DNA from 4 places in the Geodermatophilus sp. URMC 64 genome. Region 2 is predicted to be linked to each of the others. Evidence: riboswitches for the same ligand, from Rfam matches in the RefSeq annotation. Region 2 holds a riboswitch; each other region holds the start of a gene.
What was found. Region 2 has a riboswitch for cyclic di-AMP ahead of ACWIYF_RS02215 (NlpC/P60 family protein). Riboswitches for the same ligand answer to the same signal wherever they lie in the genome.
Positions count from the first base shown of each region.

Region 1: linked by a shared signal. The riboswitch ahead of ACWIYF_RS12960 (hypothetical protein) and the one ahead of ACWIYF_RS02215 (NlpC/P60 family protein) in region 2 are both predicted to bind cyclic di-AMP.
Region 3: linked by a shared signal. The riboswitch ahead of ACWIYF_RS09975 (LysM peptidoglycan-binding domain-containing protein) and the one ahead of ACWIYF_RS02215 (NlpC/P60 family protein) in region 2 are both predicted to bind cyclic di-AMP.
Region 4: linked by a shared signal. The riboswitch ahead of ACWIYF_RS10920 (aggregation-promoting factor C-terminal-like domain-containing protein) and the one ahead of ACWIYF_RS02215 (NlpC/P60 family protein) in region 2 are both predicted to bind cyclic di-AMP.

Region 1 covers NZ_CP199955.1:2,642,918-2,650,240, reverse strand. The annotation lists gene ACWIYF_RS12985 (FAD-dependent monooxygenase) at 1-1,001, shown strand, start outside; gene ACWIYF_RS12980 (cupin domain-containing protein) at 1,015-2,220, shown strand; gene fahA (fumarylacetoacetase) at 2,217-3,410, shown strand; gene ACWIYF_RS12970 (IclR family transcriptional regulator) at 3,407-4,087, shown strand; gene ACWIYF_RS12965 (VOC family protein) at 4,161-4,535, shown strand; gene ACWIYF_RS12960 (hypothetical protein) at 4,542-5,393, opposite strand; cyclic di-AMP (ydaO/yuaA leader) riboswitch at 5,650-5,820, opposite strand; gene ACWIYF_RS12955 (bifunctional 3'-5' exonuclease/DNA polymerase) at 5,977-7,323, opposite strand, start outside.
Region 2 covers NZ_CP199955.1:451,000-458,322, reverse strand. The annotation lists gene ACWIYF_RS02225 (hypothetical protein) at 1-89, shown strand, start outside; gene ACWIYF_RS02220 (YrdB family protein) at 67-429, opposite strand; gene ACWIYF_RS02215 (NlpC/P60 family protein) at 571-1,638, opposite strand; cyclic di-AMP (ydaO/yuaA leader) riboswitch at 1,655-1,804, opposite strand; gene ACWIYF_RS02210 (phytoene desaturase family protein) at 2,047-3,606, shown strand; gene ACWIYF_RS02205 (YhjD/YihY/BrkB family envelope integrity protein) at 3,653-4,480, shown strand; gene ACWIYF_RS02200 (transglycosylase domain-containing protein) at 4,462-6,864, opposite strand; gene ACWIYF_RS02195 (HelD family protein) at 6,959-7,323, opposite strand, start outside.
Region 3 covers NZ_CP199955.1:2,019,364-2,026,686, forward strand. The annotation lists gene treZ (malto-oligosyltrehalose trehalohydrolase) at 1-1,059, opposite strand, end outside; gene ACWIYF_RS09975 (LysM peptidoglycan-binding domain-containing protein) at 1,226-1,798, opposite strand; cyclic di-AMP (ydaO/yuaA leader) riboswitch at 1,799-1,959, opposite strand; gene ACWIYF_RS09980 (ABC transporter permease) at 2,285-2,683, shown strand; gene treY (malto-oligosyltrehalose synthase) at 2,680-5,010, opposite strand; gene glgX (glycogen debranching protein GlgX) at 5,007-7,115, opposite strand.
Region 4 covers NZ_CP199955.1:2,219,644-2,226,966, forward strand. The annotation lists gene ACWIYF_RS10905 (IS30 family transposase) at 1-297, opposite strand, end outside; gene ACWIYF_RS10910 (MFS transporter) at 609-2,558, opposite strand; gene ACWIYF_RS10915 (class I SAM-dependent methyltransferase) at 2,755-3,396, shown strand; cyclic di-AMP (ydaO/yuaA leader) riboswitch at 3,581-3,734, shown strand; gene ACWIYF_RS10920 (aggregation-promoting factor C-terminal-like domain-containing protein) at 4,033-4,806, shown strand; gene ACWIYF_RS10925 (YkvA family protein) at 4,884-5,306, shown strand; gene ACWIYF_RS10930 (glycoside hydrolase family 13 protein) at 5,303-7,012, shown strand; gene ACWIYF_RS10935 (DUF1707 SHOCT-like domain-containing protein) at 7,022-7,323, opposite strand, start outside.

The sequences.
Region 1 (7,323 bases), 2.2 Mb from region 2:
AGGTGCTCATCCACCCGTGCCCGGACTCCACGTTCCGGATCGACTGGCAGGTGCCGCCGGACTTCGACCTCGCGGCCGAGGAGGCTTCTGGTTCCCTGGACCGGCGGATCCGCCAGGTGATCGGCGAGCGCGACTACGAGATCGTGTGGAAGTCGGTCTACCGGTTCCACTCGCGGGTGGTCGACCGGATGCGGGTCGGCCGGGTGCTGGTCGCCGGCGACGCCGCGCACCTGGTCGCGCCGTTCGGCGCGCGCGGGCTGAACTCCGGCGTGCTCGACGCGGAGAACGCCGCCTGGAAGATCGCGTTCGTGCTGCGCGGCTGGGCGCCGGAGTCGCTGCTGGAGAGCTACCACGACGAGCGGCACGCCGCGGCACTGGAGAACATCGAGGTCACCACCGCGACCATGCGCTTCCTCGTCCCGGGCACCGAGGAGGAGGCCCGCCATCGCCGCGACGTCCTGCAGCGTGCCGCGACCGACCCCGCGGCCCGGGCGGAGGTGAACTCCGGCCGGCTCGCGGAGCCGTTCTGGTACGTCGACTCCCCGCTCACCACCCCCGACGAGCGGCGCCCGTTCCCCGGCCGGCCGGCCCGCGGCGACGTCCCCGTGCCCGCGCCGGGCGTGCTCGTCCCCGACTGCCCGGTCACCGTGCCCGGCCGGCCGGACGTCGTCCGGCTGCGCCAGCTCGCCCGCGAGGGCATCACCGTGCTGGTCGGGGACGACGCGGCGCTCCCCCAGGCGCTGCCGGCGGATGTGCCGGTCGCCGTGCACCGCATCCGCGACCTCGACCCGACCCCCGTGCTGCGCGAGGCCCTCGGCGCCCGCGCCGACGAGATCTGGGTGCTGCGGCCCGACGCCCACGTGGCCGCCGTGCTCACCCGCTCCGCCGACGTCGCCCCCGCGGTGTCCCGGCTGCTCGCCCACGAAGGACCCCCGTGCCCCCCGCCCCTCGCGAGCTCGCGGCGGGACCCTGCACGGGGGCCGCAAGTCCCGGTTTCCTGAAGGAGGCACTTCCATGGCGTTCTACCGGCAGGCGGGCGAGGTCCCGCCGAAGCGGCACACCCAGTTCCGCCGTCCCGACGGCAAGCTCTACTCCGAGGAGCTGGTCGGCGAGGAGGGCTTCTCCTCGGACTCCTCGCTGCTCTACCACTCCGGGGTGCCGTCGGCGATCGTCGACGCCCGGCCGTGGGAGCTGCCCGACCAGTCCCTGACGCCGAACGCGCCGCTGGTGCCCCGGCACCTGAAGCTGCACGACCTGTTCCCCGGCGAGGAGCACAAGGCCACCGACGCGGTGACCGGGCGCCGGCTGGTGCTGGGCAACGGCGACGTGCGCATCTCCTACGCGGTCTCCTCGGCGACCTCGCCGTACTACCGCAACGCGACCGGGGACGAGTGCGTCTACGTCGAGCGCGGCAGCGCCACCGTCGAGACGACGTTCGGCGCGCTGACGGTGGGGCAGGGCGACTACGTGATCCTGCCGCGCACCACCACGCACCGCTGGATCCCGACCGGGGACGAGCCGCTGCGCACCTACGCGATCGAGGCCAACTCCCACATCGCCCCGCCCAAGCGCTACCTGTCCCGCTACGGGCAGTTCCTCGAGCACGCGCCGTACTGCGAGCGCGACCTGCGGGCGCCGGCCGAGCCGCTGCTCGGCGAGGGCGGCGACGTCGAGGTCTACGTCAAGCACCGCGGCCCCGGCCCCGGCGGGCTGGCCGGCACCGTGCACGTCGTGCCGGAGCACCCGTTCGACGTCGTCGGCTGGGACGGCTGCCTCTACCCCTACGCGTTCAACATCGCCGACTTCGAGCCGATCACCGGCCGGGTGCACCAGCCGCCGCCGGTGCACCAGGTCTTCGAGGGCCACAACTTCGTGATCTGCAACTTCGTGCCCCGCAAGGTCGACTACCACCCGCTGGCGGTGCCGGTGCCCTACTACCACTCCAACGTCGACTCCGACGAGGTCATGTTCTACGTCGACGGCGACTACGAGGCGCGCAAGGGCTCGGGTATCGGCAAGGGCTCGATCTCGCTGCACCCGGGCGGGCACTCCCACGGCCCGCAGCCCGGCGCGGTCGAGGGCGCGCTCGGGGTGGAGTTCTTCGACGAGCTCGCCGTCATGGTCGACACCTTCCGCCCGCTGGACCTCGGGGAGGCCGGCACCGCCGCCGACGACGGGAAGTACGCCTGGACCTGGTCCGGCCGGGGGCCGAACACGTGACCTGGCTGGACCTGCCGGCCGACACCGGCTTCGGCCTCGCCAACCTGCCCTACGGGATCTTCTCCAGTCGGGGCGGCCCGCGGCGCACCGGCATCGCGGTCGGCGACCTCGTCCTGGACCTGGCCGGCGTGACCGAGGACCCGGTGCACCGCACCGGGTCGCTCAACGAGTTCCTGGCGCTCGGCCCGCGGGCCTGGCGGGACCTGCGCGCGCAGGTCACCGCGTGGCTGACCGACCCCTCGCACCGGCGCGTGATCGAGCCGCACCTGCTGCCGCGCGCCGAGGTCACGCTGCACCTGCCGGTCGAGGTCGCCGACTACGTCGACTTCTACAGCTCCCAGCACCACGCGGAGAACCTCGGCCGGATGTTCCGCCCGGACTCGGCGGCGCTGACCCCGAACTGGAAGCACCTGCCGATCGGCTACCACGGCCGCGCCGGCACGGTCGCCGTCTCCGGGACCCCCGTCGTCCGGCCCTCCGGGCAGCGCAAGGCACCGACCGACGACGCGCCCACCTTCGGGCCGTCGCAGCGGCTGGACATCGAGGCCGAGGTCGGCTTCGTCGTCGGCACGCCGTCCGCGCTGGGCACCCCGGTGCCGCTCGGGGACGTCGCCGAGCACGTCTTCGGCGTCTGCCTGGTCAACGACTGGTCGGCGCGGGACCTGCAGGCCTGGGAGTACGTGCCCCTGGGGCCGTTCCTCGGCAAATCGTTCCTCACCTCGGTCTCGCCGTGGGTGGTACCGCTGGCCGCGCTGGAGGCGGCGCGGGTGCGCCCGCCGGCCCGCGACGTGCCGCTGCTGCCCTACCTCGACGACGCCGACACCGAGCCGTGGGGCCTGGACATCACCCTCGAGGTGCGGCTCAACGGCGAGCTGGTCAGCTGCCCGCCGTTCGCCGGGATGTACTGGACGCCGGCCCAGCAACTGGCGCACATGACCGTCAACGGCGCCAGCCTGCGCACCGGCGACCTGTTCGCCTCCGGCACCGTCAGCGGCCCGGCGAAGGACCAGCGCGGCTCGTTCATCGAGCTGTCCTGGGGCGGGCAGGAGCCGGTGACGCTGTCCGACGGCTCGACGCACACCTTCCTCGAGGACGGCGACGTCGTCACGATCACCGCCACCGCTCCCGGCAGGGACGGAGCACGCCTCGCGTTCGGTGAGGTCACCGGCCGGATCGAGGCGGCGCGATGACCGAGAGCGCACCGCAGTCCCAGACGCTCGACCGCGGCCTGCGGATCCTCGAGCACCTCGCGAGCGTGAGCGCGCCGCAGCCGATCGTGGAGATCGCCTCCTCCGTCGGTCTGCACCGCTCGATCGCCTACCGGCTGCTGCGGACGCTGGAGGACCACCAGCTCGTCGAGCGGGACCCCGCCGGGCACTACTGGCTCGGCCTCGGCATCGCCGCGCTCGGCCGGGGCGTGCGGACCGACCTGCAGGCCGCGGCGCTCCCCCGGCTCAACGCCCTGGTCGCCGACCTGGGCATGACCGCCTTCCTCGTCATCCGCTCCGGCGACGAGGCGGTGACCGTCGCGAGCGTGGAGCCGCAGGACACCGCGGCGCACGTCGTCTACCGGCCCGGCACCCGGCACCCGGTGGGCCGCGGCGCCCCCGGTCTCGCGCTGCTGATGCCCGAGCCGCCGTCCCCGGACGACCGGGAGGCGCTGCGGGAGGCCCGGCGGGTCGGCTGGGCGAGCTCCCACGGCGAGGTGATCGCCGGGCTGCGCTCCGTCGCCGCCCCGGTGCTCGGCCCCGACGGCGGGGCCCGCGCCGCGCTGGCGGTCGTGTTCGTGGACGAGAACGCCGACGTCGCGAAGGTCGGGTCCGCGGTGTCCGAGGCGGCGGCGAAGGTGGCCGCCGCCGTCCGCTGAGCCGACCGCTCCCGGAACGGCCCCGGACGTGCTTGGCTGCTCGCCGTCGCACGGCCGTCGGAGGGAGCCGCAGATGCCCGTCCAGCTCAACCACACCATCGTCGCCGCCCGCGACCGGCACGAGTCGGCCGCCTTCCTCGCCGACCTGCTGGGCCGCAAGCCGCCGACCGACTTCGGCCCGTTCGCGGTCGTCGAGCTCGACAACGGCGTCTCGCTCGACTTCCAGGACGACGAGGTCGCCCAGCCGCGGCACTACGCGTTCCTGGTCTCCGAGGAGGAGTTCGACGAGATCTTCGGGCGGATCCGGGCCCGCGGCCTGGACCACTGGGCCGATCCGTTCGAGCGGCACCCGGGCGAGATCAACACCAACGACGGCGGCCGGGGCGTGTACTGGAAGGACCCGAACGGCCACATGCTGGAGATCATCACGCGGCCGTACGGGGGCTGACCCGTCCTAGCGGTAGTTCACGTGGACGTGGTCCATGTGGTTGGCCGTGGCGCTCCCCCGGTCGGACATGCCCTCCCAGGAGCCGCCCGGCGACTGCAGGATCCGCTGCCGGTAGATGAGGTACTCCACGCCCAGCTCGTCCCAGTGGTCGATGTGGTACTGGACGATCGCGTTCCCGAGGGCGGTGTCGGACAGCACCATGTAGTCCAGCGCCAGACCGGACGGGTGCCCGTGCGGGTCGGTCGCGCTGGGCCGGGTGCCGCCGAGGGTGATGTCGCCGGCGCCGGGCACGTTGGAGACGACCGCGTTCGCCGCGGCCTGCACCTGCGGCTTCACGCTGCCCGCGGTGTTGGAGATGTGCGCGGTCGCGGTGACCGCGGTCCCGGCGACCTCCTGGGCCGGCTCCGGGGCGATGGCCGGGGCAGCGGCGGCCCGGGCCTGGGCCTGGGCCTCGGCGGCGGCCTTGGCCTTGGCCTCCGCCTCGGCGCGGGCCTTGGCCTCGGCCTCGGCCTTCTGCCGGTCGAGCTCGGCCTGGTCGGCGGCCGCCTGCGCCTGCTGCGCGGCGGTCTGCTCGGCCTCGCGGGTGCTGCGGCTGGCGGCGAGGTCCTCGAGCGGCTGCAGGTCCTCGGCGGGGGCGACCGCGCCCGACTGGGCGCTCAGGCCGAGTTCCTGGGCGACGCTGACCGACTCCGACGTCCCGGCCTCGGCCTGGGCGGCCGGGTCGGCGCCGAACAGGACGTTGACCATGAGCGCGCCGGCCGTGGCGACGCCCAGGTACAGCCCGGGACGGCGGACGGCGGCGGGCGGGAGCCGGCGCGCGCGGCGGGCCCGGCCGGAGGTGGTGGTGCGGGTGTCCATGGGGAGGGGTGCTCCGAGAGGTACGGGCGCAGCGGCGCAGGGGCGCACTGCGAGGGGATGCGGGCAGGGCGGCGCGGGCGCACCAGGAAGCGGCTGGTCAGCCGGTCGAGCGAGGGTGCTCGGGGTGGTGGGCCTGCGCGGGCGGCGTCAAGGGGGGCCGCCGACGATCAGATCCGCGGGCGCACCCGGATCCGGCGGTACCGGGCCGTGCGGGGTCGGGCAGCAGGGCAAGCGCGCACCATCGGGGCGGCTCTCCGTTTCTTCCGTCAGCCGCCTACCGAGTTAGCTGACGGGTTCGGGCGGGAAGCAGCCCTACCGCCGGTGGACGCAGAGCGACCACGGGCAGGATTCACCCCAGTACTGCGGTGGGTCCCCGGCTCGCCCGTTGCTCGTGGCCGAACGGTGGGCGACTCGGCGGCGTCCGCTCGGACTCCCCGGGTGGGGACGTGATGACCGACCGGACCTCTTCACCGTAGAGCCGTTATGCAGTCGTGACAATCAGGGGCCGTCGATTCGTCGGGTGATGCACGTCGCGGCTTACCGCCTTGACGGCGGAAGCGTGCTACGGCCTGCCGATCCGGGGTCAGCCGGCGTCGGCCCACGACGCGACGACGGCGACGTCGAGCGGGAAGTCGACCGGGAAGTCGCCGAACAGCAGCCGGCCGGCCGTCGCCGCGGCGCCGCGGACCGCGTCGACGACGTCCGGCGCCAGGTGCTCGGGCGTGTGGACGACGACCTCGTCGTGCAGGAAGAACACCAGGTGCGGCCGCTCCTCGACCCGGCCGGCGCCGCCGAGCCGCCACAGCCGGTTGCGCAGGTCGGCCAGCCAGCACAGGGCCCACTCCGCCGCCGTCCCCTGGACGACGAAGTTGCGGGTGAACCGCCCCCACGCGCGGCGGGAGCGGTCCCGCTCCTCCCGGGAGCCGCCCTCGTCGGGCGGTTCCCCGAGCTCGACGGCGCGCTCGGCCCACCCACCGGTCGGCGCCGGCGACCCCCGGCCGAGCAGGGTGTGCACCACCGCGCCGCGCTCCCCCGCCCGGGCGGCCTCCTCCACCAGCCCGATCGCCCGCGGGTACCGGCGGGCCAGCCGCGGCATCATCCGGCCGCTCTCGCCCCGGGTGCCGCCGTACATGGCCCCCAGCACGCCGAGCTTCGCCTCCGCGCGCGAGGCGACGGCGCCGGCGGCCACCATGCCCTCGTACAGGTCGGTGGAGCGCGCTGCCTCGGCCAGCGCCGCATCCGCGCTCATACCGGCGAGCACCCGCGGCTCCAGCTGGGCGACGTCCGCGACCACGAACCGCCAGCCGTCGTCCGCGATCGCCGCCGGGCGCACCTGGATCGGCACCGACAGCGCTCCCCCGCCGTTGGACGCCCACCGCCCGGTCACCACGCCGCCCGGCACGAAGTACGAGCGGAACCGGCCGTCGCGCACCCAGGTCTCCAGCCAGCTCCAGCCGTTGGCCTGCAGCAGCCGCGCCAGCTTCTTGTACTCCAGCAGCGCGGGGACGGCGGGGTGGTCGAGCTGCTCGAGCGTCCACGAGCGGGTGTCGCGCACCGGCAGCCCCGCGGACTGCAGCGCGCGCAGCAGCTCCCCGGGCGAGTCCGGGTTCAGGTCGGGCACCCGCAGGGCGGCGCGGACCTCCGTCGCCAGGCCCTCCAGCACCGGCGGCCGCGCACCGGCCGGCGGCCGGGCGCCCAGCAGGTCGGTGAGCAGGCGCTCGTGCACGTCGGCCCGCCACGGCAGCCCGGCGTGGGTCATCTCGGCGGCGACCAGGGCGCCGGAGGACTCCGCCGCGAGCAGCAGGCCCAGGCGGCCCCGCTCGCCCGACGCGGCCAGCGCCGCCTGCTGGCGGTCGAGCTCGGCGAGCGGGTCGAGCCGGTCGGCCGGGTCCTCGAGCGGGAAGAGGCCGGGCTCGGGGGCGGTGACCGG
Region 2 (7,323 bases):
CCCGCTGGGAGATCCACCTCCCGGACGGCGTCCGCGCGCAGTTCGTCTGGGGGCTGCTGCAGCAGGTCAGGCCGCCGGCGGAGGGGTGACCAGCGCGGACGGCGGGCCCGAGAGCACCGAGCCGAGGAGGGCGGCCACTGCGAGGACGGCGGCGAGCCGCGGATGCCCGGACACCGCGAGCGCCAGGACCGCGGAGCCGTAGACGACCGCCTTGGTGGCCACGGCGAGCACCGCGATCTGCACCGGCGCCTGCGGGGCGGCGAACACGCCCCAGAGCACGGCCGCGACCAGCGGTGCGCCGATACCGGCGAGCACCCGCCCGGTGGTGGAGTCCGGCAGCGACCAGGCGCCGACCGCGAGCGCGGCGAGGGCGGCCAGCTCGGAGGCGAAGGCCACGGTGACCCAGGTCCAGTTCCACGTGTGCGCCATGGCTCCTGCTCCGTTTCGTGATCGACGATCCGTTTTGAGAGCAGTGTTCTCGGACGATGGCGCCCTGTCAACCGTGCACACGACGGAGCCCCCGGCCGCGGGGGAGGCGGCCGGGGGCTCGGAAGGCGTGCGGGCGGGGACTCAGCCGGCGATGCGCCGCATCGCGGTGATCGTGCCGACGGCGTCGATGCTGGCCACCTTGACCACGTCACCGGACGTCGGTGCGTGCACCATCTGGCCGTTGCCGATGTAGATCCCGATGTGGCTGACCGGGCTGTAGAAGGCGATCAGGTCACCGGGCTGCAGCTCGGCGCGCGAGACCGCCTGACCCATGCTCGCCTGCTGCCTGCTGGAGTGCGGCAGGCTCACGCCGGCGGCCTTGTAGGCGTACTGGACCAGCCCGGAGCAGTCGTACGAGCCGGGGCCGGCGGCCGCCCAGACGTAGGGCTTGCCCCGCTGCGCCATGGCCGTGTCGACGGCGGTCTGCGCGGCCGCACTGCTCGCCACGATCGGCCCGGAGGGCAGCGGCTCGGCGCGCTCGGCCCGGCTGGCGCGGTCGCCGCTGTGGCCGGCCAGCGCGGTGGTCGCCTGCCGCTCCTCGGCGGAGAGCCGGCTGAAATCGGCCTGGTACTCGTCGACCTGCTTCTGCAGGTCGGCCTGCTGGGCGGCGACCGCGTCGAAGGTGGCCTGGGCCTCGGTGGCCGCCTTGGCGGCCGTGGTCTGCGCCTGAGCGGCCACCTGGCTGGCCGCGGCGGCCTCGCCGAGGATCTCGTTCTGGTGGCCGGCGACCATCTCCAGCGTCGACATGCGGGCGACGAAGTCGTCGGCGCCGTCGCTGGTCATCAGCGCAGAGAAGCCGTTGAGCCCCTCGCCGGTGAAGGCGCTGCGGGCGATGCCGCGGACCTGCTCCTGGGCGGTGGCGAGGTCGGCCTGCGCCTGGGCCAGGGTGGCCTCGGCGGCGCGGACGGCGTCCTGCTGGGCGGTGAGCTCCTCGCGCGCGTCGTTGAACTTCTCGGTGACGGCCTCGAGGTCGTGGGCGCGGGCGGCCATGAGGGCGGCCGCCTCCTGCGCGGTGGCGGGGTCCGGCGCGGCCGAGGCCGGCACCGGGACCAGCGCGACGCCGATGGCGCCGGTGAGGGCGAGGACCGCGCGACGCGCGGTGATCGGCAGGAGGTTCGGGCGCGGGAAGGACGTCCGAGGGGTCGCCATGGTCTGGCGGCTCTCCATTTCTTCCGAATCAGCCGCCTACCGAGTTAGCTGACGGGTTCGGGCTCAGAAGGCGCCCGGCGGGCCGGCCTGGAGGGCCGGGTCCGCTTCACCCCGGTGCTTCGGTGGGTCCCCGGTCCGGCGCCCGCGTCTCGCGCGGTCCACCGGTTCGGCGGCGCCCGGCGGGTGTCACTCAGTAGTGACTCAACGCCCCGACGGACATACAGACGGTAAGCGGATGACCGCCTCGTGACAATCACCCGGATGTGATTTGTGCACCTCTTCACAACCGATTGCACTTCAGGCCGCACGCTGGGTGACGAGGATCGGGCCCCACCTCCGGGAGTGTCATGTGAACGTGAACATGGCGACCTGGGCAAACGCGTTCCGGACGGTGGTTACGGTGCGCAGATGCCGCGTGCGCGCTACGACGTCGTCGTTGTCGGAGGTGGACATAACGGCCTGACCGCCGCCGCCTACCTGGCCCGGGCCGGCCGGTCGGTCCTCGTGCTCGAGCGCCGGCGGGAGGTGGGTGGGGCCGCCGTGAGCCGGCAGCTCTTCGACGGCGTCGACGTCCGGCTGTCGGCCTACTCGTACCTGGTCAGCCTGCTGCCCGACCGCATCGTCACCGACCTCGGCCTGGAGCTGACGCTGCTCGACCGGGCGGTCGCCTCCTACACCGCGGTGGCCCGGGGCGGTGAGTCCCTCGGCCTGCTGGTCGAACGGGACGAGGGCCCGGCGACGGCCGCCTCCTTCCGGGCGCTCACCGGGTCCGACGCCGAGCTGGCGGGCTGGCAGCGGTTCTACGGCCGGCTGGCGACCCTCGCCGAGGACCTCGCGCCCACCCTGACCGAGCCGCTGCTCGCGCCCGGCGAGCTCGCCGGCCGGCTGCGCGACCCCGCGCTCTGGCACGACCTGCGCGAGCGGCCGCTCGCCGACGTCGTCGCCGACCACCTGGCCGACGACGTCGTCCGCGGGGTGGCCCTCACCGACGGGCTGATCGGCACCTTCGCCGACGTGCACGACGCGCGCAGCGCCGCCGGCCGCTGCTTCCTGTACCACCTGATCGGCAACGGGACCGGGCGCTGGCGGGTGCCGGTCGGCGGCATGGGCGCGGTCACCGGCGCGTTGGCGGCGGCGGGCCGCGCCGCAGGGGCCGAGCTGGTCACCCGGGCCACGGTCACGTCCCTGGAGCCCGGCCCGGGCGGCGTCACCGTGCACTGGACGGGCGAGGACGGCGACGCCGCGGCCGAGGCCGGGCACGTCGTCGTCGGCGCCGCGCCCACCGTGCTCGCCGAGCTGACCGGGACCGACGCCGGACCCCGGCCGAGCGGCGCGCAGCTGAAGGTGAACATGGTGCTCGCCCGGCTGCCGAGGCTGCGCTCGGGCGCCGACCCCGCGACCGCGTTCGCCGGCACCTTCCACGTGGACGAGGCGGCCGGCCAGCTCGACGCGGCCTACGCCCAGGCGGCCGCCGGGCAGCTGCCCGCGAGCATCCCGTTCGAGGTGTACTGCCACTCGCTGACCGACCCGACCATCCTCGGGCCGGAGGCGCGCGCCGCGGGCCTGCACACCCTGACGCTGTTCGGCCTGCACACCCCGGCGGAGCTCTATGCCGCGGACAACGAGGGAACCCGCGCCGAGGCCGTCCGGCGGGTCGTCACCCAGCTGGACGCGCACCTGGCGGAGCCGCTGCTGCACTGCCTGGCGCGCGACGCGCACGGGCAGCCCTGCCTGCAGGCCGCCTCACCGCTCGACGTGGAGGCCGCGCTGGCCATGCCGGGCGGCCACATCTTCCACGGCGACCTGGACTGGCCGGTGGCCCGCACGCCCGAGGAGGCCGGCACGTGGGGCGTGGCGACCGCGCACCCGCGGATCGTCGCGGCGTCCTCGGGTGGAACCGTGCGCGGCGGCGCGGTCAGCGGGCTGGGCGGCTACGCGGCCGCCCGGCACCTCCTCGCGGGCCGCTGAGGCCGTCCGAGGGGCGCGGGGACGCCGGGCCTGGTGACATGACCCGGTGCGGCAGCGCTGGACGCAGGAGGCAGCGGAGCTCCTGCAGGCGATGCGGCGGCGGCTGCACGGGCGCGACCTCGCGCTGATCGCCGCCGGGCTCACCTTCTACGCGGGGCTGGCCGTCGTCCCCCTGCTGGTCGTGGCCGTCGCGCTCACCGCACGGCTGACCTCCCCCGAGACGGTCCGGGAGCTCGGCGCCCGTCTGGCGGAGCTGTTCCCCGCCGCGGTCGGTGCGCCGGCGGCGGTCCAGCGGCTGGTCGACGCGGGAGTGGGCCTGGACCTGCTGGGGGGCCTGCTGGCGCTGCTGCCCATGTCGCTCTACGGCGAAGGGCTGCGCCGGGCGTTGCTGCGGTTCAGCCGGCGCCGGGAGTCGATGACGGCGTGGCGCGGGCGCCTGCTGGCGCTGCCCCTTCTCCTCGTGACGCCGCTGCTGCTCCACCCGCTGCTGCTGGCGGTCGAGGTGATGGCCGACCTGGCCCGCACCGGCGGGCCGGCCGCCACCCTCGGGCGGGTGGCCGTCGGCTTCTACTCCGTGCTGGCCGTGCTGACCGTGCCCCTGCTGTGGGGCTTCCAGGTGGTGGCCGGCGCCCGGGTCGGACGGCGGGCCCTGCTCGTCGGCGTCCCGCTCACCGCGGCCTGCCTGTCCGGTTTCCTGCAGGGCTTCGTGCTGTTCCTGTCCCTGCCGCTGGACCTCGGGGCGCCCTTCGGCGGGATCGCGGTGGTCGGCGGGGTGGCCGCCGTCGGCCTGTGGCTGTTCGTCCTCCACCTGGTGCTGCTGGGCGGCTGGCTGCTCACCCAGTCCCTCGACGAGCGTCAGTCGTCGTCGCCCTGACCGGGGCTGTCCGGGAAGTCGCCGGGCGGTCGGCCGGGCTGCGGCCCCTGGCCGGCATCGCCCTGGTCGCCGTCCCCCTGGTCGTCGGCCGGGGGGTCCGGGGCCGGGGGCGGCGGCTCCTGCTGCGGAGGTGGCTGCGGGGCGGGTTCCGGCTCGGGTTCGGGCTCCGGCCTCGGCTCGACGTAGTCGGAGCCGTTGCTCACCCGGATCATGACCACCTGGCCGGGCACGGCGCGGTTGCGGGGGCTCAAGCCCACGAACGTGCCCGCGGGGCGAGAGCTGTCGACCCGCACCGTGGTGTAGGCGAAGCCGGCGTCGGCCAGCGCCCGCTGGCACCGGCTGACGCTCCCGCAGCTCGGCACCGGCTTGGTGTTCCCGTTCTCCACCGTCTCGTCGGCCGGCGGGAACTCTCCGCTGCCCCGCGCCTGGAGGATGGGCTCCATCGCGTCGTGCCAGATCGTCGCCGGCTTGTTGCCGCCGAACCCGCCGACGTCCTCGTTGCGCTTGGGGTTGAGCACCATGACGCTGGCCGTGATCTCCGGCGTGTAGCCCACGAACGCGGCCGAGAAGTTCTCCTGCGAGGTCCCGGTCTTGCCGGCGATCTGGTGACCGGGCACGTACGCGCGCCGGCCGGTCTGGCCCCCGTAGCCGGGCTCGACGTCCTTGCGCAGCATCTGGTTCATGGTGTTGGCGATCCCGGGCGCGATCGCCTCCGGCGTGCACCGGTCGTGCACCAGCGGCTGCCCGTCGTCGCCGAGCACGTCCTCGCCGTTGCGGTCCAGCAGCCGGGTCACCGGGACGACGTCGCACTGCGTACCCCCGGCGGCGAAGGTCGAGTAGGCGCTGGCCAGCCCGAGCGGGCTGGTCGGCTCCGAGCCGAAGGTGAACGAGCCGCGGTTGTCGTCGATGATCTGCTGCGGCAGCGCGGGGTCGTTGAACTGGAACAGGCCCATCCGCTCGGCCATCCGCACCGGCTCCTCGACGCTGCCGAGGGCGTCCTCCAGGCCGAGGAAGTAGGTGTTGGAGGACTGGTACAGCGCCGTGGTCATGTCCAGGGTGCTGGCGTAGCGGCCGGCGTTCTCGACGTCGTAGGGTTTGCCGCCGTCCTTGTAGACCCGGGACACGTACGGGTCCGACGTGGTCAGCGTGTAGTGGCTGCCGAAGCCGCGGGCCAGCGCGGCGGCCGCGACGAAGACCTTGTAGGTCGACCCGGAGCCCTGGCTGGGCGCCACGTTGAGGTTGTAGGACTCCTGCGCCGGGTCGTCGATGTCGTAGCCGAAGACCCGGTTGACGCTCATGGCCAGCAGGTGCCCGGTGCCGGGCTGGACGGCGGTGAACATCGCGGCCCGCGACTCGCCCAGCGGCAGCGTCTGCAGCACCGCCGCGTCGCCCGCCCGCTGCAGGTCGGGGTCCAGGGTGGTCTGGACGACGTAGCCGTTGTGCTCCAGGTCGTCCTGGGACAGGCCGAGTTCCTGGATGAGGTACTGCTGCACGAAGTCGCAGACGTAGGCGCCGACCGAGGCCTGCACGCAGCCGCGGCGGGGCGCCGGGCCCGGGGCGAGGCCGAGCGGGGCCGCGGACGCGTCGGCCGCCTCCTGCGCGGTGATGTAGCCCTGGTCGGCCATCCGCGAGAGCACCTCGTTGCGCCGCGCGGTGGCCGCCTCGGGGGCGGTGAACGGGTCGTCGTGCGTCGGGCTCTGCACCAGCCCGGCCAGCAGCGCCGCCTGGGGCAGGGTGAGTGCGGCGGCGTCGACGCTGAAGAAGGCACGCGCGGCGGGCTGGATGCCGTAGGCGTTCTGCCCGAAGTACACGATGTTGAGGTAGCGGGCGAGGATCTCGTCCTTGCCGTACTCGTCCTCGAGCGCGAGAGCCAGGCGGGCCTCCCGCAGCTTGCGGCCGACGGTCTGCTCGACCGCGGCGCGGCGCTCCTCGGGGGTGTCCGCGGTCTGCAGCAGCGTCTGCTTGACCAGCTGCTGGGTGAGCGTCGACCCGCCCTCCTGCACGCCGCCGGAGACGATGTTGGTCAGCAGCGCACGCGCGGTGCCCTGGACGTCGAGGCCGTTGTGCTCGTAGAAGCGGGCGTCCTCGATCGCGACCATCGCCTGCTTCATGACCTCGGCGATCTGGTCTGAGGCCACCGGCGCGCGGTTCTCGTCGTAGAACCACGTGATGGGCTCGCCGTTGGCCGCGAGCACGACGGTGTTGCCGGCCGGCGGCTCGTCGGTCAGCTCGACCGGCGGCTTCCCGAGCAGGCCGGTGGACTTCTGCGCAGCCAGCGACGGGCCACCGATCCAGGGGAAGAGCAGACCGGCCAGGAGAACCCCGGCGACGACGATCGTCGACAGCAGCTTGAGCAGCGTGCTGGCAGCTTTCGGCCGATCCATCGCCCCCCTCTTCTCGCGCGGTGTCACACCTCAACAGGAAACGCCCAGATCCACAACCACCCTCGCCGTGGGGCGACAGCCGGGACGGGCGGGACTAAGCGGCCAGTTCGGCCGGGAGGTCGCCTCGGTGGAGAACGACGAGGGTGCTCACCGCCCGCGTGAGGACGACGTAGAGCCGGTGCAGGCCCCGCGGCTCGGCGGCGACGATCGCGCCCGGGTCCACGACGACGACCGCGTCGAACTCCAGCCCCTTCACCAGCGTCGCGGGCACCACCGCGATCCGGGACGCGGCCTCGCCGTCGTCGGTGAGCGCGGCGGCGGGCAGGCCGGCGTCCTCGAGCAGCCGCACCACCTCGGCGACGTCGGCGTCCGCACAGATCACCCCGATCGAGCCCTCCCCTGCGGCCAGCTCCGCGACCACCTCCCGCACCGGCCCGGCGAGCGTGGCCACGGGGTGCA
Region 3 (7,323 bases), 1.6 Mb from region 2:
CCACGCGCCGTCGTGGAAGAAGGCGCCGGTCAGCGTCTTGGCCAGGCCGGACAGGCCCGCCTCGGCGAAGTCGGCGTAGTAGCCCTGCCCCTCGCCGGTCAGCGACGCGTGCAGCGCGTGGTGGAAGTCGTCGCTCCACTGCGCGGTCAGCCCCAGCCCGCCGGCCACCCGCGGGGTGACCATCCGCGGGTCGTTGAGGTCGCTCTCGGCGATCAGCGTCAGCGGCCGGCCGACGGCGACCGACAGCTTGTCGACCTCCTGCGCCATCTCCTCGAGCACGTGCGTGGCCCGCTCGTCGACCAGCGCGTGGACGGCGTCGAGCCGCAGTCCGTCGACGTGCATGTCGCGCAGCCACATGAGCGCGTTGTCGATGACGTAGCGGCGGACCTCGTCGGAGTCCGGGCCGGACAGGTTGATCGAGCTGCCCCACGTGTTGGCGCCGCCCGAGGCGTTGATGGGGAAGAACTCCGGCAGGTAGTTCCCCGACGGGCCCAGGTGGTTGTAGACGACGTCCTGGATCACGCCGAGGCCGCGCTGGTGGCAGGCGTCGACGAACCGCTGGTAGGCCGCCGGGCCGCCGTAGGTCTCCTGCACGGCGTACCAGAGCACGCCGTCGTAGCCCCAGTTGTGCGGACCGTTGAACGCGTTGACCGGCAGCAGTTCGATGAAGTCGACGCCGAGGTCGACCAGGTGGCCGAGCTTGTCGATCGCGGCGTCCAGGGTGCCCTCGGGGGTGAACGTGCCGACGTGCAGCTCGTAGACCACGCCGCCGGCCAGCGGCCGCCCCGTCCACGCGGTGTCGCCCCACGAGTGGGCGGCCGGGTCGAAGCGGCGGGACAGGCCGTGCACGCTGTCGGGCTGGCGACGCGAGCGCGGGTCCGGGCGGGGGCTGTCGTTGTCGTCCAGCAGGAAACCGTAGTCCGCCTCCGGGGAGGCCTCGACCTCCGCGCGCCACCAGCCGTCGTCGTCCCGGCTCATGTCGTGGACGGCGCCGTCGACCTGGAGCCGCACGCGTTCCGGCAGCGGTGCCCAGACGGCGAACTCGACGGGGTCGGGCATGGAGGAGCCTTCCTTCCGGCAGGGGGAGCGCAGCCACTATGCCCGGGCGCCGTCGGCTCAACCGTCGAAGGACCCGGATGGCGACGCTGCCCGAGCCCGCCCCCGACGTGCGGGAGCCGGGCCGGGGAACGCCACCCCGGCCCGGCTCCGTCGCCCGGTCCTCCCGTCAGACGTGCAGGCGCTGGCCCACGTAGATCATGTTCGGGTTGCCGACGGTGCTCCGGTTCTGCGCCCAGAGCGCGCGCCAGCTGATCCCGTGCGCCCGGGCGATCTTCGCGAGGGTGTCACCGCTCTTCACCACGTAGCTGCCACCCGACGCGTGGGACGACCCCGACGACGCCTGCGGGGCCGGCGCAGGTGCGGCGGCCGCCGGTGTGGAGCCGCCCCGCAGGTGCCGCCCGCAGACCGGCCACGCGCCGATGCCCTGCCCCGCGAGGGTCCGTTCGGCGACGGCGATCTGCTGCGCCGGTGTGGCCAGGTCGGCCCGGGCGGCGTAGGCGCCACCGCCGTAGGCCAGCCAGGTGGAGCGGCTGAACTGCAGCCCGCCGTAGTAGCCGTTGCCGGTGTTGATGTGCCAGTTCCCCCCGGACTCGCACTGCGCGACGCCGCTCCAGTCGTGCTCTGCGGCGGACGCCGGCGCGGCGAGGGCGACGCCCCCGACCGCGGTGCCCAGGGCGAGCGCAGCGCCGCACAGCAGGCGGCGGACATGGCGGTACCCGGGCAGGACGTGCTGGGACATGGATCCTCCGATCCCCGCCGGCGAGGTGAGCTGTCGGGTTCGGGCGATCGGTGTGCCCGGCCGCCGGGAGGCGGCTTCACCCCGAGACGCAGCGCGTGCGTCAGATGTGGTTCCCCCGCCCCCGTCCGTGGGCTGATCCGAGGGACAGGCGGCCGGTGGACGGGGTTGGGCGGGCCGGCGCCTGGAGCCCGGCCGAGGGAGGCCCGGGCACGCGCCGAACCGTATGGAGGGCCCTCCCGTGCGGCTCTCCGGACCATGCAGTTCCCGGGCGTGGCGTCGGTGTTTCGCCGACGCGCCGTCGCCGGTCCTGCGCACCGCACTCGCGCCGCGACGCACCGTTGCGGTGCGGGTGCTTCCCGCCTCCGGGTGACCGGTCCGCGCGTCGCGGTGGAACGGGCCCCGCGAGCGGCTGCCGCCCGCTACCGTCCCGCCGACTCGGTACCACCGAGTACGGCCTTCTTCGGCCCGCCGACGCTCGAGCTGTGGATGCCCTCGCAGCAGGCCGACGAGGTGATCGCCACCGTCCAGAACGACCTCGGCCTGGCGCTGCCCGGCGTGGAGGTGCAGGCGTTCCGTCAGGACGCCGGCGTGCGCCGCAGCTTCGGGGCCACGTCCGCGCGGATCTTCTCCGCGGTGATGCTGGAGAGCGTCTGCGCCACCTTCGTCGCCGGCCTGGTGGCCGTCGGCGCCTCCGTCGTCCTCGTGCGCCAGCTCCCGCTGGAGCAGTGGCTCGGCAACGGCATCCCGCTCGCCGACACCCCCGGGTTCCCGGTGGCGGCGGCGATCGAGGGCCTGGTCGCCGCCACCGCGGTCGGCGCGCTCGCCGGCCTGCTGCCCGCGATCATCGCCGTCCGCGCGAAGGTGATCGACGCGATCCGCTTCTAGTCCCGTACGAGGAGCGCAACCGGCAGGCGGGCGAGGACGTCGGCCAGCGGGGCGCCGGCGGCGTCGGAGACCGCCCGCGCCCCGGTGAACAGGTCCCGCCAGGCCCCGTTCGGCAGTTGCAGCGCCGTGTCGCCCCAGCCGCCGAGCGCCGCGAGCCCGACCGGCAGCCGGGTCGCCACGGACACCGCCCCGCCCCGGTCGAACGCGACGACGTGCCCCGAGGCGGACCCGGCGGCCTCGACCGGCCCGTAGCCGTCGAACCACTCCGGATGGTCGCGGCGGGCCCGCAGCGTGCGGGAGACCACCTGCAGCTTGGCCGCGCCGGTGTCGTCCACCTCGGGGACCTCGCCGCCGTCGAGGGCCGCCAGCAGCCGCCGGCGCAGGTCGTAGTCGACCGGCCGCCGGTTGTCCGGGTCCACGAGCGAGAGGTCCCACAGCTCGGTGCCCTGGTAGACGTCCGGGACGCCGGGCATGGTCAGCTGCAGCAGCTTCTGGGACAGCGAGTTCGACCGGCCGAAGCCGGTGATCCGCTCGACGAACTTGTGGATCCGCGCCGCCGTCGCCTCGTCGTCGTAGGCGGCGTCGACGAGCGCGTGCAGCTGCTCCTCGAACTCCTGCACCGGGTTCGTCCACGTGGTCGACGTCCCGGCCTCGCGGGCGGCCTTCTCCACATAGCCGTGCGCCCGCTCGCGCGAGAGCGGCCACGCGCCGACCAGGTTCTGCCACACCAGGTGCGCCAGCGGCCGGTCGCCCAGCGGGTGCCGCGACAGCAGGTACCGGACCAGGCTGGCCCACTCGGTCGGGAGCTCGGCGAGCACGGCCAGCCGGGCGCGGACGTCCTCGCTGCGCTTGGTGTCGTGCGTCGACAGCGTCGTCATCGACGCCGGCTTGCGCTCCAGCCGGCGCCGCTGCGCCTCGTGGAACTCCTCGACGGTGCTGCCGAACCGTGCCGGGTCGCCGCCGACCTCGTTGAGCGCCACGAACCGCGCCCACCGGTAGTAGGCGGAGTCCTCCACGCCCTTGGCCATGACCGGGCCGCTGGTCTGCTCGAACCGGGTGGCGGCCTCGGTGCCGGCCTGCGCGAGCACCGGGTGCAGCGCGTCGACGGCGGCGACCAGGTCGGGACGGCGGTCGCGGACCGCGGCCACCGCCACGTCGAGGTGCTCACGGCCGTCGGGCAGGTAGCTGCGGTAGACGCCGAACGTGGCGAGCAGCTCGGCCAGCGCCTCCCGGACCTGCTCGGCGTCCACGCCCGGCAGCTCGCCGATCACCCGCACCAGGCGCGCGACCTCCGAGCCGAGCATGCCGTCGGTGACCTCGCGCTTGCAGTCGTGCACCAGCTGCGCGTAGTCGACGGTCCGGCCCGCGAGCTCGGTGTCCAGCGCGGTCAGCGCCGCCTCGCCGGCCGGGTCGACCAGGACGTCGTCCACCTCGGCGAGCGCGTCGTAGCCGGTCGTCCCCGCGGTGGCCCAGCTCTCCGGCAGCTCCTCGCCGGGCTCGAGGATCTTCTCGACGACCGTCCACCGGTCGTCGGAGAGCCGGGCAAGTCGTTCCAGGTAGCCCTTGGGGTCGGCCAGGCCGTCCGGGTGGTCGATCCGCAGCCCGTCGACCGCGCCCTCCCGCACCAGCCGCAGCACCAGGTCGTGGGTGGCGTCGAAGATCGCCGGGTCCTCCACGCGCAGCCCGGCGAGGGTGTTGATCGCGAAGAACCGCCGGTAGTTCAGGTCGGTGTCGGCGCGCCGCCAGTCGACGAGCTCGTAGTGCTGGCGGTCGTGCACCTCCTGGGGAGTCCCGCCGTCCGTGCCGGGCGCGAGCGGGAAGCGGTTGTCGTAGTACCGCAGCTCGCCGTCGACGACCTCCAGCTTCTCGACGTCGTCCGCGGAGCCCAGAACGGGCAGGCGGACCCTGCCGCCGCCGAACTCCCAGTCGATGTCGAAGGCATCCGCATGGGCACTGGTGCGCCCGTTCTTCAGCACGTCCCACCACCAGGGCGCGGCGGCGGGATCGGCGACGCCCATGTGGTTGGGCACCAGATCGAGCACCAGCCCGAGGCCGCGCTCGTGCAGCGCGGCGACGAACCGGTCGAAACCCTCCCGCCCGCCGCGCGCCTCGTCGATGTGCGCGTGGTCGACGGTGTCGTAGCCGTGGTTGCTGCCCTCGGCCGAGCGCAGCAGGGGAGAGGCGTAGCCGTGCGTCACCCCGAGGTCGGCGAGGTAGCCGGCCACGGACGCGGCGTCGTCCAGCGTGAAACCGGCGTGGATCTGCAGCCGGTAGGTCGCCGTCGGCACGCTCCGGCGGCGCTCGACGTCGTCGGTCCCCTCGGTCACGGTGCCGCGCGCAGGACGACGGTGGCGCGGGCGGCGACGGTCACCGACTCACCGGGCTTGAGCTCGTCGGGCTCGAGCTCGCCGTGCTCGGCGGTGTCCAGCACGACCGTCCAGGCGGTGGCGTACTCGCTCGTCGGCAGGGAGAACTCCATCGGCTCGTGGTGCGCGTTGAAGGCCAGGTAGAAGCAGTCGTCGAGGATCGCCTCGCCGCGCTCGTCGGTCTCCCGGATGCCGTGGCCGTTGAGGTACATGGCCAGCGACTTGGCGAAGCCGGCATCCCAGTCCTCGTCGCTCATCAGGTCGCCCGCCGGCGTCAGCCAGGCGACGTCCGGCACGGGATCGCCCTCCGCGCGCCGCACCGGCCGGCCGGAGAGGAAGCGGCGCCGGCGGAACACCGGGTGGTCGGTGCGCAGCTTGATCACCTGCTTGGTGAACTCCAGCAGCTGCTCGTCGACGTCGTCCCAGTGGATCCAGGTGAGCTCGGAGTCCTGGGCGTAGCCGTTGTTGTTGCCCTGCTGGGTGCGGCCCATCTCGTCGCCGTGCAGCAGCATCGGCACGCCCTGGGACAGCATCAGCGAGGTCAGGAAGTTGCGCTGCTGCCGGGCGCGCAGGGCGAGCACCTTCGGGTCGTCGGTCTCGCCCTCGACGCCGCAGTTCCAGCTGCGGTTGTGGCTCTCGCCGTCGTTGTTGCCCTCGCCGTTGGCCTCGTTGTGCTTCTCGTTGTAGGAGACGAGGTCGCGCAGGGTGAAGCCGTCGTGCGCGGTGACGAAGTTGATGCTCGCCACGGGGCTGCGACCGGAGTGCTGGTAGAGGTCCGACGACCCGGTGATCCGGCTGGCGAACTCCCCGATGATCGCGTCCTCGCCGCGCCAGAAGTCGCGGACGGTGTCGCGGTACTTGCCGTTCCACTCGGTCCACAGGGCCGGGAAGTTGCCGACCTGGTAGCCGCCCTCGCCGACGTCCCAGGGCTCGGCGATCAGCTTGACCTGGCTGACCACCGGGTCCTGGTGCACCAGGTCGAAGAACGCCGACAGCCGGTCGACGTCGTGCAGCTCGCGGGCCAGCGTGGAGGCGAGGTCGAAGCGGAACCCGTCGACGTGCATCTCGGTGATCCAGTAGCGCAGCGAGTCCATGATCAGCTGCAGCGCCTGCGGCGTGCGCGCGTTCAGCGAGTTCCCGGTGCCGGTGTAGTCCATGTAGTACTGCGGGTCGTCCTCGACCAGCCGGTAGTAGGCCCGGTTGTCGATGCCCTTGAACGACAGCGTCGGGCCCAGGTGGTTGCCCTCCGCCGTGTGGTTGTAGACGACGTCGAGGATCACCTCGATGCCGGCCTCGTGCAGGGTCCGGACCATGCCCTTGAACTCCTGCACCTGCTGCCCGGCGTCGGTGCTGCTGGCGTACTCGTTGTGCGGGGCGAAGAAGCCGATCGTGTTGTAGCCCCAGTAGTTGCGCAGGCCCTTCTGCTGGAGAGTGTCGTCCTGCACGAACTGGTGCACCGGCATCAGCTCGATGGCGGTCACCCCCAGCTCCTGCAGGTACTCCACGATCGCCGGGTGCGCGATGCCGGCGTAGGTGCCGCGCAGCTCCTCCGGGATCCGGGGGTGGGTCATGGTCAGGCCCTTGACGTGGGCCTCGTAGATGACCGACTGGTGGTACGGGGTCTTCGGCGGGCGGTCCACCCCCCAGTCGAAGTACGGGTTGACGACGACGGACTTCGGCATGTGCGGCGCGGAGTCCTCGTCGTTGCGCTCCTTGGTCTCGAAGTCGTAGCCGAAGACCGACGGGTTCCAGTCGACGCCGCCCTCGATCGCCTTCGCGTAGGGGTCGAGCAGGAGCTTGCTCGGGTTGCAGCGCAGCCCCTGCTCCGGGTCGTACGGCCCGTGCACCCGGTAGCCGTACTTCTGCCCGGGCTGGATGCCGGGGAGGAACGCGTGCCAGACGAAGCCGTCCATCTCCGGCAGCTCGATCCGCTGCTCGTTGCCCTCGTCGTCGAACAGGCACAGCTCGACCTTCTCGGCCACCTCGCTGAAGATCGCGAAGTTGGTGCCGGTGCCGTCGTACGTGGCACCGAGCGGGTAGGCGGCCCCGGGCCAGACCTGCGTCATGCGGTGTTCCTCCTGCGGTGGCCCTCTGCGGGCAGAGGGCAGTGGCCCCCTCTCCCGGACGGGGACAGGGGGTCGGACGGGCGTTGCTCGCGGCTGTGCCCGCGTCCACTGTTCCGCACACCTGGATCACGCGCCGGGAGACGTGTCTCACCTGCGGAGCACGCGGGAGGACGACGACGCCCCCCGCGGCGGGCCGCGAGGGGCCCGG
Region 4 (7,323 bases), 1.8 Mb from region 2:
CGGGGCCCGGCCGAGCTCGGCGGCGATCTGCCGGATCGAGCGCCCCGCACGGTGCAGATCGGCGATCTGCTCCCGCTCGAGCAGGGATAGGTAGCGAGGATGGAGGTCGGGCACCGGGGCCGGAACCGGGCGAGTACGCACCGAGACGTGATCGGCCAACTGGCCGGAGATTCGCAGCCGCTGTCCCTCGATCTGGACACGGCGGATGCCCAGGTCCCACTCGCCGGCCGCGGTCAGCCCGACCCCCGCCTCGGCTGCGGCCTGGCGACGGGGCACGCCCTCGGACCGCAACTGCAGATAGCGCCGCTTGCCCGGATGCGCCGGTCGTTGCCGACGAGGCAGATCCTTGCGGCGGATCCAGGCGTAACAGGTCCACTTGCTCAGCCCGAGCTGGCGAGCGGACTCGGCCACGTTCCCGGTCTTCTCCCACAGGTCGAAGAACAACTGCACGGTCAACGGGTCGGTGGACTGGTACGGCATCGCAACTCCTCGGCGAACGAGGTGTTGCAACGACCGCTAGAACCGGCCCCGCGGGAATGCACCATCTCCGCACATCATCGTGCCGTTGCACCGCCCGGACGCCGTGTGGCGCCCGGGCGGTGCGGTTGCTACGAGGTACGGCCGAGGGCGGCCAGCTCGCGCTGCACCATCTCCTCGTGCACCCGCTCGTCCTCCCGGGCCTTCCGCGGGCTCCACCGGCCGGCCATCACGAAGACGAACGGCAGGAAGAGGATCTGACCCGCGATGCAGACCCACCACCAGGTCTGCCACTGGCCGGGGATCTCCTCGGCGGCCTCGGCGACCGCCGGACCGTTCTCCGCGAGGTACTCGAGGTCGCCGTCCTCGAACGCCGCCGGAGCGGCCTGCAGGTCCGCGGCGTACTGCCCGGCCGCCTGCAGGTTCGCCTGGACGTCGGCGGAGGCCAGGCTGGTGAGCAGCCCGGTCGCCGTCTGCTGGTCGACGCCGAGGCCGGCCATGATCTGCTGCACCGCCGCACCCTGGGCCGCCTGGTCGAAGGGGTTGGCCTGCAGTGCCGCGAGCGTGTCCGGCGCGATCACCTGCACGGTGGCCAGCTGGCCGTCGCGGACCACCGACTCCACGCCGGAGGCCTCGTCCTCGCTCGCGCCCTCGGCGCGGGCCACCTGACCGAGCAGGGTCGCCAGCGACTCCTGGTCCGTCGGGTCGGACTGGACCTGCGCCGCCAGGTCGGGGTCGATGCCCGTGACGATCGCGAACTCCGTCGGGTGCTCCTCCTGCATCGCCGTGATCCGCGAGCCCTGGTCGACCAGGGTCGAGGTCGCGGGGACGACGAGGGTGAGCACCGCCAGCGACACCGTCACGACGATCCGCAGGATCCAGCCCCACACCGCCAGGCCGGTCGCCGTGGCCGCCGGGTTGTGCTTCTCGACGGTCTCGGTGAACGACGCCATCCACGCGACGTAGGCCATGCCGCCGCCGACGGAGCTGAGCACGAAGTAGACGGCGAAGCTGTAGTAGCCGGTGTCCGGCTCGGTCGCCGCCAGCGTGAACAGCACGCCGCCCACCAGGCTGATCAGCGTGCCCACGACCATGAACGGCTTCCGGACGCGCAGCTTGTCCGACAGCAGGCCGAAGAGCACCAGGCCGATGGCGTTGAAGCCCCAGTACCAGTTGGCCAGCCCGTTGGCCCGCTGCTCGGAGTAGCCGTAGACGGTCGCGAAGTAGACGACGACGAAGCCGACCAGCGCGTAGTACAGGAGCAGGAAGACGCTGATCGCGAACGCCGAGCCGACGATGTCGAAGCGCAGCATCTGCCGCCACGAGCCCTTGACCGCCTGCTCCGGGTCGATGCCGGCCGCGCGCGCCTCGATCAGCGCGCGGTCGCGCATGCTCACCATCAGCTGGTCGCGCAGCGCGGGGGAGAGCTCGCGCAGGCCGACGAGCGCGACCAGGAAGACGACGAGCCCGGCGATGCCGCAGACGTAGAACTGGAAGCGCCAGTCGGGGTGGTCGTCGAGGGTGTTGCTGGAGACCGTGGTGACCACCAGGCTGCCGAGCACCGGGCCGAGGGTCCAGAAGCCCATCGCCACGCCCCGGCCGACCTGCGGCGAGAAGTCGCGGATCAGCGCCGGCGTGGCCACCAGGACGATGCCCTCGACCAGGCTCAGCAGCGCGAACAGGACCGTGTAGACGGTCTTGTTCGGCGCGAGCGGCAGCCCGAACAGGATGATCAGGCCGGTGACCAGCAGGCCCCAGACGACGAGGTTGGCGCGGCCCCAGCGGTCGGCCAGCCCGGCGAAGAGCGACGCGAAGGCGCCGACCGCGTTGCCGATGACCGAGACGAACACGAAGAACGTGAACGACATCCCGAAGTCGGCGATGATCTGCGTCGCGACCGCGCCGCCGATGTAGAGCTCGTAGTACAGGACCACCGTCGCGAGCACGGTGATGCCCAGGTAGAGGGCCCGCGGCCCGTTCTCCGGGTAGTGCGGCAGCGTGCGGTCCCAGAACCGGCTCAGGCCGCCCCGCGGGGGCGCGGGGTCGTCGGCGTTGCGCGGCGGGACGGTGGTGGTCGTCACGGTGTTCCCTTCCCCGGCGACGGTGCCGGGCCCCGAGTGCGAGCTCGCCGGGCCGGAGCGCGGCGGGTGTGGTGCAGACCACACCGCGGGGCAGGCTATCGACGCCGTGTCAGCGCAGTCAACGGTCCGTCGAGTCACCCGACGGGGTGTTTCGCTGACACAGCGTCGCGGGAGGACGTCGAGCAGACTTGGCGGCGTGCCGACCGCCGTCCCCGCCGCCTTCGTGCGGGCGCACACGCGCCTCGCCACGCCGTCGCTCGTGCCCGAGGTGACGCTGCACGTCGCCGACGACGTCGTCGCGCTGTGGGACGCGATGGAGACCGAGCAGGGCCGGCCGGCGGAGCAGCCGCCGTTCTGGGCCGCCGCCTGGCCGGGCGGGCAGGTGCTCGCCCGCTACGTGCTGGACGCTCCGGAGGTCGTGGCCGGGCGCGGCGTGCTCGACCTCGGCTCCGGCAGCGGGCTTGTGGCGATCGCCGCGGCGGCGGCCGGTGCGCGCGAGGTGGTGGCCAGCGAGATCGACCCCTACGGGACGACGGCGATCGCGGTGAACGCCGAGACCAACGGCGTGCGCGGGCTCCGCGTGGTGGGCGACGTGCTCGGGGGGCCGCCGCTCGACGTGGACGTCGTCCTGGCCGGGGACGTCTGCTACGACCGCGAGATGACCGAGCGGGTGATGCCCTTCCTCGACGCGTCGCGCGCCGCGGGCGCCGAGGTCCTCATCGGCGACCCGGGCCGGATGTACCTGCCGGCCGAGCGGCTGGCCGCCGTCGCGGCCTTCGACGTCCCGGAGACCGAGGGGCCGGGGATCCGCCGGTCGACGGTCTGGCGGCTGGGCTGACAGGACGACCTGGTTCCGTTTCGTTCGCCCCTACCCATTCCCGCCGTCGAGAAGCTGTCGCGCGACACTCATCACCCCACAAATCGTCGGCCGTGGATTGTCACGACTGCATAACGGCCTCTACGGTGAAGAGGTCTGGTCGGTCGTCACGTCCCCAGCCGGGGAGTCCGAGCGGACGCCGCCGAGTCGCCCACTGCTCGACCACGAGCAACGGGTGAGCCGGGGACCCACCGAAGTACTGGGGTGAATCCCGCCGACCGGGCACGTGTCCGGCGCGGGTAGGGCTGCTTCCCGCCCGAATCCGTCAGCTAACTCGGTAGGCGGCTGACGGAAGAAACGGAGAGCCGCCCTCATGGCGCGCCCTTGCCCCTCCGCACGACCCCGCAGCGCCCGGCACCGTCGCCTCCGGATGCGCCCGCGCATCTGATCGGACGCGGCCGTCCGCCCGGACGCCGCCCGCGGGCCCACCGCTCCCGAGCACCTCGCTCGACCGGCTGACCAGCCGCTTCCCCGGTGCGCCCGCGCAGGCCCGGCACTCCGGCGGACCGCCGTGACCGCTGCCCCGCACATCCGACGCAGCCCCGCAGCCCCGAACGGGCTCTGCTGCGCCCACACCCCCTCGGAGCACCGCCACTCATGAACCTCCGCAGCACGATCTCCGGCCGCAGTACCGCCCGCCGCCGTCCGCCGGCCGTCGGCCGCCGTCCCGCCCTGTACCTCGGCGCCGCCGCCGCCGGCGCGGTCATGGTCAGCGTCCTGTTCGGCGCCGACCCGGCGGCCCAGGCCGAGGCCGGGACGTCGGAGTCGGTCAGCGTGGCCCAGCAGCTCGGCCTCACCGCGCAGGCCGCCCCCGCCGACGCGGCGCGCGACCTGCAGCCGCTGGAGGACCTCGCCGCCAGCCGCAGCACCCGCGAGGCCGAGCAGGTCGCCGCGCAGCAGGCGCAGGCCGCCGCCGACCAGGCCGAGCTCGACCGGCAGAAGGCCGAGGCCGAGGCGAAGGCCCGTGCCGAGGCCGAGGCCAAGGCTCGCGAGGAGGCCGAGGCCAAGGCCCGCCAGGAGGCCGAGCGGGCGCAGGCGGCGCCGGCTGCGGCGCCCGCGTCGTCCGGGTCCAGCTCCGGTTCGGGGTCCTACCAGGACTACGCGCTGTCCAAGCTCGGCGGTGACACGTCCGAGTTCTCCTGCCTCGAGAACCTGTGGGGCAAGGAGAGCGGCTGGAACCCGAACGCGCAGAACCCGACGAGCACCGCGTACGGGATCCCGCAGTTCCTCAACTCGACGTGGGCGAGCACGGGCATCGCCAAGACCTCCGACCCGTACCGGCAGATCGATGCGGGCCTGATCTACATCAACAACCGCTACGGCTCGCCGTGCGGCGCGTGGTCGCACTCCCAGTCCACCGGCTGGTATTGAGCCGACAGCTCGCCTCACCTGACCGAGGGGTCGCCCGTCCCGGGCGGCCCCTCGGGGCGTTCTGGGACCATGGATCCGTGCGCGGCTGGCTGACGGGGCTCGGGATCGCCGCGGCGGTCATGATCGCCAGCTGGGTGGTCCTCGTCCTGCTGGCCCGCCGCCTGCCCGAGGGCACCGCGAAGGAGCTGGCCCGGTTCCTGCCGGCCTGCGTCACCACGGCCCGGCGGCTGCGCGTGAACCCGGCGGTGCCCCGGCGGGCCAAGCTGGCGGTCGGGTTCGCCGGCCTCTGGGTGCTCTCGCCGATCGACCTCATCCCGGAGTTCCTGCCGGTCATCGGCCCCCTGGACGACGTCGTCGTCGTCGCGCTGGCGCTGCGCTACGCGGCCCGGCAGGTGCCGCGCGAGGTCCTGCTCGAGGCGTGGCCCGGCGACCGGCGGATCATCGAGCGACTGCTGGGCCCACCTCGTGCGACGTCCGCCCCGATCGACCGAGAGCGGTGACCGTGCCCGACGCCCCGTGGTGGACCAGCGCCGTCGTCTACCAGATCTACCCGCGCTCCTTCCAGGACTCCGACGGCGACGGCATCGGCGACCTCGGGGGAGTGCTGCAGCGGCTGGACCACCTCTCCGACCTCGGCGTCGACGTCCTGTGGCTCTCGCCGGTGTACCCCTCGCCGCAGGCCGACAACGGCTACGACATCTCCGACTACCAGGACGTCGACCCGCTCTTCGGCAGCCTGGCCCAGCTCGACGAGCTGATCGCCGCCCTGCACGCCCGCGGGATGAAGCTGGTCATGGACCTGGTGGTCAACCACACCAGCGACGAGCACCCGTGGTTCGTGGAGTCCCGGTCGGGGCCGGGCTCGGCCAAGCGGGACTGGTACTGGTGGCGGCCGCCGCGGCCGGGCCTGGCCGCCGGCGCCCCGGGCGCCGAGCCGACCAACTGGGCGTCGTTCTTCTCCGGGCCGGTGTGGGAGCTCGATGAGGCGAGCGGGGAGTACTACCTGCACCTGTTCGACAGGAAGCAGCCGGACCTCAACTGGGAGAACCCCGAGGTCCGGCAGGCGGTCTACGCGATGATGCGGTGGTGGCTCCACCGCGGTGTCGACGGTTTCCGCATGGACGTCATCAACATGATCTCCAAGGACGTCGCCCCCGACGGTCATCTGCACGACGGGCCGCCGATCCCCGGGACCGGCCTCGGTGACGGCTCCGCGTTCTACCTCTGCGGCCCGCGCATCCACGAGTTCCTCCAGGAGATGCACCGGGAGGTGTTCGCCGGGCACGACTCGCGGCTGCTGCTGGTCGGCGAGATGCCCGGCGTCACCGTGGAGGAGGCGCGGCTGTTCACCGACCCGGCCCGCGCCGAGGTGGACATGGTGTTCCAGTTCGAGCACGTCGGCCTCGACCACGGGGCGTCGAAGTGGGACCTGCGCCCCTTGAGGATGCGCGACCTCAAGGCCTCGTTCGGCCGCTGGCAGGCCGGCCTGGCCGACGTCGGCTGGAACTCCCTCTACTGGGACAACCACGACCAACCGCGCGCCGTCTCCCGCTTCGGCGACGACTCCCCGGAGCACCGGCGCAACTCGGCCACCTGCCTGGCCACCCTCCTGCACCTGCACCGCGGGACGCCCTACGTCTACCAGGGCGAGGAGCTCGGCATGGCGAACTACCCGTTCGCCGGGATCGAGGAGTTCCGGGACGTCGAGTCGGTCAACCAGTACGAGGCGGCGGTGGTCGGAGGACGCGATCCGGGAGAGGTCCTGCGTGGCCTGAGGAAGATGAGCCGGGACAACGCGCGCACGCCCGTGCAGTGGGACGGCTCGCCGTCCGCCGGGTTCACCACCGGGACGCCGTGGCTGCCGGTCAACCCCGACCACGTCGAGTGGAATGCCGAGCGCCAACGGGGGGACGACGGGTCCGTGCTGGCCCACTACCGGCGGCTGATCGCCCTGCGCCACGAGAACCCGGTCGTGGCGCTCGGCGACTTCACCCTGCTGCTGCCGGACCACGACGACGTGTACACCTTCACCCGGGCGCTCGACGGCGACCGGCTGCTCGTCGTCTGCAACGTCAGCGGCCGGCCGTGCGCGCTCGGCGAGCTGCTGCCCGAGGCGGTGGACGCCGAGCTGGTGCTGGGCAACCTGCCGGAGGCCGACCCCGCCGTCCTCGGCCCGTGGGAGGCGCGGGTGCTGCGCCCCCGCTGAGGCCGGCGATCAGTCCCAGTGGTGGTGACCGTGGTCGTGGTGGTCCCAGCCGCCGCCGAGATCGGCGGCGTCGGCCATCGCCGCGGTGAGGATCATGACCAGCAGCACGCCGAGCAGGATGGCGCTGATCAGCACCCACCGCCGCCGCGTCCGGTCGGCCAGCGCCCATGTCGGGGCGCCCATCACGGACGTCCGCGCCTGCAGCGCCGCCGTGGACGCCACCGCCCGCCAGCCGGGGGCGACCGGGGTCGGGTCCGGCAGGTCGGCCGTGAGGGGTGGCAGGTCGTCGACGTAGCGCGCCGCGAAGGCGG